2 regions of the Rhizobium sophoriradicis genome follow, and region 2 is predicted to be linked to the other one. Evidence: riboswitches for the same ligand, from Rfam matches in the RefSeq annotation. Region 2 holds a riboswitch; the other holds the start of a gene.
What was found. Region 2 has a riboswitch for FMN ahead of N2597_RS12550 (6,7-dimethyl-8-ribityllumazine synthase). Riboswitches for the same ligand answer to the same signal wherever they lie in the genome.
Positions count from the first base shown of each region.

Region 1: another riboswitch for FMN. It lies ahead of N2597_RS06340 (DMT family transporter); the one in region 2 lies ahead of N2597_RS12550 (6,7-dimethyl-8-ribityllumazine synthase).

Region 1 covers NZ_CP104152.1:1,281,941-1,284,389, forward strand. The annotation lists gene lon (endopeptidase La) at 1-174, shown strand, start outside; gene hupB (DNA-binding protein HupB) at 381-656, shown strand; FMN riboswitch at 782-933, shown strand; gene N2597_RS06340 (DMT family transporter) at 1,017-1,931, shown strand; gene N2597_RS06345 (esterase-like activity of phytase family protein) at 2,014-2,449, shown strand, end outside.
Region 2 covers NZ_CP104152.1:2,504,651-2,507,099, reverse strand. The annotation lists gene N2597_RS12555 (VOC family protein) at 1-515, opposite strand, end outside; gene N2597_RS12550 (6,7-dimethyl-8-ribityllumazine synthase) at 662-1,096, opposite strand; FMN riboswitch at 1,177-1,320, opposite strand; gene N2597_RS12545 (SRPBCC family protein) at 1,887-2,333, shown strand.

The DNA.
Region 1 (2,449 bases), 1.2 Mb from region 2:
CCGGACAATGTGAAGAACAGCATGGAGATCATCCCGGTCTCCCGCATGGGCGAGGTGATCAAGCACGCGCTCGTCCGCCGGCCCGAGCCGATCGAGTGGGATGGCACGGTGGAAACGCCGGTGATCACATCGGTCGAAGGCCTTGATGAGACGGGCGCAACCATAGCGCATTGAGTGGCGCTTGCCACATTTATGCCCATTTGGCGCAAAAGACGCAAAAAGGCTGGCGGAAACGCCAGCCTTTTTTGTGAAAACGTCATGGAGACGCTTGCTTTTCCTTGATTTGCAGGGCTTTTGGGTTCCCGGCGGGCCTGATGAAACCTATTCTGCGCCTAGCTTACATTTGAGTCGTTTCATACCATTTAGAAAGGGGTGGAAACATGAACAAGAATGAACTCGTGTCCGCAGTGGCCGAAAAGGCAGGACTGACGAAGTCTGACGCGGCTTCCGCTGTCGACGCGGTTTTCGACGTTGTCCAGGCTGAACTCAAGAACAAGGGCGACATCCGCCTCGCAGGGTTCGGCAGCTTCACCGTTTCTCATCGTGCCGCATCGAAGGGCCGCAACCCGTCCACCGGCGCTGAAGTCGATATTCCGGCTCGCAACGTGCCGAAGTTCACGCCCGGCAAGGGCCTGAAGGACGCCGTCAACGGCTGATTTGAGATTATCCGCCAGCCGTAAACGAGACCGGCTGTGTAGGGTTTTTTTGAGAGGGGTTCGGCATTGCCGGGCCCCTTTTCGTTATGGCCGCTTGCCGCATACGGCACTTTGTTTTACCACGGAGCTGTTCTCAGGGCGGGGTGAAACTCCCCACCGGCGGTAAGGGCTGCGGCCCGAGCCCGCGAGCGTCTTCCCAAGCTTCGGTTAGGGAGGGGTCAGCAGATCCGGTGCGATTCCGGAGCCGACGGTATAGTCCGGATGAAAGAGAATGAGCATGGCCGCGCGCGGGCAGGGGACTGCCGGCCTCAGCGTGTCGTCGCCTCATGCGTCCTGATTTATGTTGGTCCCAGGTTTCGGATGAAAGACATGAATCAGAATTCCCTTGCAGTCTCGCAATCGCGCGCCCTTGCCGGCGCAACTTTCATGGTGCTTGGAGGCGTGGCCTTTTCGCTCCTCAACGTCGTCACCCAGTGGCTGACCATGAAGCTCGCCTTTCCTCCGGCCTCGGCGGCCTTCTGGCAATATGCCTTCGCCTTCCTTTTCTCCTTGCCCTTCCTGCGCAAGGCAGGTCTTTCGGCCATGCGCACCAACTATCCTTGGCGGCATGTCGTGCGCGTGGTCTTTGCCGCGCTCGGCGTCGCGGCCTGGGTTTCCGGCCTTGCTTCGGTGCCGATCTGGCAGGCGATTGCGCTCGTCATGACCTCGCCCTTCTTCATCATCCTCGGCGCCCGCCTGTTCCTCGGCGAGCGCGTCGGCGCCGCCCGATGGGCGGCCACCGCTGTCGGCTTTGCCGGCGCGATGATCATCCTGCAGCCATGGTCCGACAGCTTCACCTGGGCAGCATTGCTGCCGGTGCTCTCGGCGCTGCTCTGGGGCGCATCGTCGCTGATCACCAAGAGCCTGACCGGCATTGAGAAGCCGGAGACGATCACCGTCTGGCTGCTGGTGCTGCTGACGCCGATCAACGGCGGGCTGGCGCTTGCGGCGGGCCTTGCCGTGCCGACGGGTGCGACGCTAGCGCTCTTCCTGCTGGCGGGCCTCCTGACGGTCGTGGCGCAATATCTGCTGACCCTTGCCTATGCCAGCGCCGACGCTGCCTATGTGCAGCCGTTCGACGATCTGAAGCTGCCGCTCAATGTGCTCGCCGGCTGGCTGTTCTTCGGTTATGCGCCGGCCGGTTATCTCTGGCTGGGAGCCGGATTGATCCTCGCCGCATCGCTCTTCATCATGCGCAACGAGATCCGCCGGGAAAGGCAAGCGGCCTCCTCGTGAAAATGTCACGGACTGTCATGTCTCTGTCATGGCAGTCCCGCAGAAAACCCATGTTTCGACTATTCGACACATGGGGGATTTCATGACAATTTCATCGCGCAAGGCAGCGCTTGCTGCCGTGCTTCTCGCATCCGTCGCCCTTCCGGCCGCGGCCGAACCGGTTTTTAACCGCATCGCCTCTTTCCCGGTCGCCCAGAACCTGCCTGACGACAAGGACAAGCTCGCGGCGACATCGGCCGAAATCATCACCGCGACCGACGACGGCAAGACGCTGATCTACAGCGACAGCCCGCTCGGCGCGATCGGCTTCATCGACATCACCGATGCCAAGGCGCCGAAATCAGGCGGCGCGCTGATGATGGATGGCGAGCCGACATCGGTCACCTCGAGCGCCGGTAAGGCGCTCGTCGCCGTCAACACCTCCGAGAGCAAGGCGAAGCCCTCAGGCCGTCTGGCGATCGTCGACGTGGCGACCAAGAAGATCGAGAGCACCTGCGATCTCGGCGGCCAGCCGGATT
Region 2 (2,449 bases):
TCGATGCGGCCGGGCAGGCGGGTGGTGACTTCCTGGAACAGCCAGCCGTTGCCGTCAGGATCCTTGAAGGAGGCGAAGGAGCGGTAGCTGCGGTGCTCGGGATCGCGGCCGGCGATGCGCAGGCGCCCGAAGAGATAGGGTTCGTCCTTGCCGGCATAGACGCCCGATGCGTCGTGGAAGACCTCGCTCACCTCGACGCCGCGGGCGATGAGATCGCGGCGGGCGGCCTCGATGTCGGAGACGATGAGGTAGAGGCCTTGAGCGGAGCCGGGCGCGGCGGCGGTCACGTTCCTGCCGAAGATGATGGCGCAGCCGGAGCCGGGCGGGGTGAACTGGATCACGCGGAAATCGGCATCATTGGCGAAATCGGCATCGAGCCGCCAGCCGAGGCCGTCATAAAAGCGTTTGGCGCGGTCGACGTCGGACACGGGGATGACCACCACTTCGAGTTTGGTGTCGGCGGGCCGTGTTCTGATGGATTCTGTGGGGGTTTCACTGCGCATTGCATTGCTCATCTTCAGCTCCTCGACGTTTGGACGCATTAAGAATGGCGATACATGTCGTGCGCGAGTGGACCACAGCGCAGGCAGGGCGTCGAATCAATTCTTCTGTCGGCAAGGAGAAGACGGCGGGCCAGCCCCGCCGTCAGTTGCCTAGTCTCCTACGCCGCAAGAGCGGCGCGCGTCTTGCCGATCATCAGGGCGGCGCGGGCCGCCTCGCGGCCCTTCTCGACGAAGTGCGCGCGGTAGATCTGCGTGTGGTGCTCGGTTTCCTGATACTGATGCGGCGTCAGCGAAACCGACAGCACCGGCACGCCGGTGTCCATGCCGGCGCGCATCAGCCCGTCGACGACGGCCTGGGCGACGAATTCGTGACGATAGATTCCGCCATCGACGACGAAGGCGGCGGCGATGACGGCGGCATAGCGCCCGGTCGCCGCAAGATCGCGCGACAGCAGCGGCATTTCGAATGCGCCGGGAACGTCGAAAACATCGATCTGCTCAGCCGGTATCAGCTGCTGGAAACCTTCAAGCGCACGGTCGACGATATCGGCGTGCCAGCCGGCTTTGACGAAGGCATAACGGGTGGGTGTCATGGTGATCTCCTTTGGCGTACAGACACGTCACCCAAGGCGATCACGAACGTTGACCGGCTGCCGGCGAGGGCAGCAGGAACGCGCGTTCTCTTTCATCCGGACTATGACCGTCGGCTCAGGCATCTCACCTGATCTGCTGACCCTTCGTTAAGAAGGCGCTCGCGGGCTCGCAATCGAAACTGCATACCGCCGGTAGGGACTTTCACCCCGCCCTGAGAACGGCGCGGACAATAGGGGCAAGGCGAGGGGCTGGCAATAGGGGATTGGTTTGGTGGTAGGCCGCAATCTCAAGGGGCGTCATGCTTCGGCTGATCGTCCTCCACCAACCTATCCACAGCCGTGATGGAAGCCACTTGCCTTTCGCTTGCCGCTCAAGGCGTTCGTCGCTTTCGCTCCTCGCCCCCCTCATCTGCCCTAACGGGCATCTTCTCCCCGCTGGGGCGAAGGGGGAGCAAGCTGCACGGGTCGTCATTCCCATAGCGAACGTCAAAGGGAGCGAGACGCTGCGGCGATTCCGCTTCTCCCCGGCGGGGAGAAGTTGCCGGCAGGCAGATGAGGGGGTGAGCGGCTGAGCCGCGAATGCACGGAGCGGAAGCGAAGGGCACCATGACGAGTGGCGTTGCAACGGTTTAGTAGCGGCAGCGGTGCCGACGATGCGAGGAGCGGCTTCCATCGCCCTTGCTGTGCGTGCACTCGCGCCTACATCCCTCCGGAGCACATTCCGCCGAAGCAGCATGACGCGCCGTCCCGCATGAGGCGGGGCAGGCCGTGACCATCATGGGAGGGAGGCATGCCAGAGTCTTTTGTCGTGCGCCGTGAGGCGCATATAGCGGCGCCGCCGGCTGCGGTGTTTGCGCTGATGACGGATCCGGAGAAGATTTTGCGCTGGATGGGAACGGAGGCCGAGATCGAGCCTGAGCCGGGCGGTCTTTATCTCGTCAACGTCACCGGCGCCCGCTTTGCGCGAGGCTCGTTTCGCGAGGTCGTGCCGGTGCATCGGCTTGCCTATAGCTTCGGATGGGATGGCAGCGAGGTCGTGCCGCCGGGCTCCAGCCTGGTCGAGATCGACCTGATCGAGCAGCCGGATGGGACGTTACTGCGACTCACCCATAGCGGCCTGCCGAGCGAGGAGCAGTGCGCCGGCCATGCCGAGGGGTGGGAGCATTATCTGGGGCGGCTCACCGCGGTCGCCGCCGGGGGCGATCCGGGGCCGGATCCTTTTTACGGCAGGACATGAACGATTTTCGTGGGCGTGAGGCGCTTCTCAAGCGCTTGCCGCTGCGGGAAAAACGCCCGGCCGGCGCTCCGACCGGCCGTCAAAAAACAAGGTTTTTTCACCTGCAAACATGAATG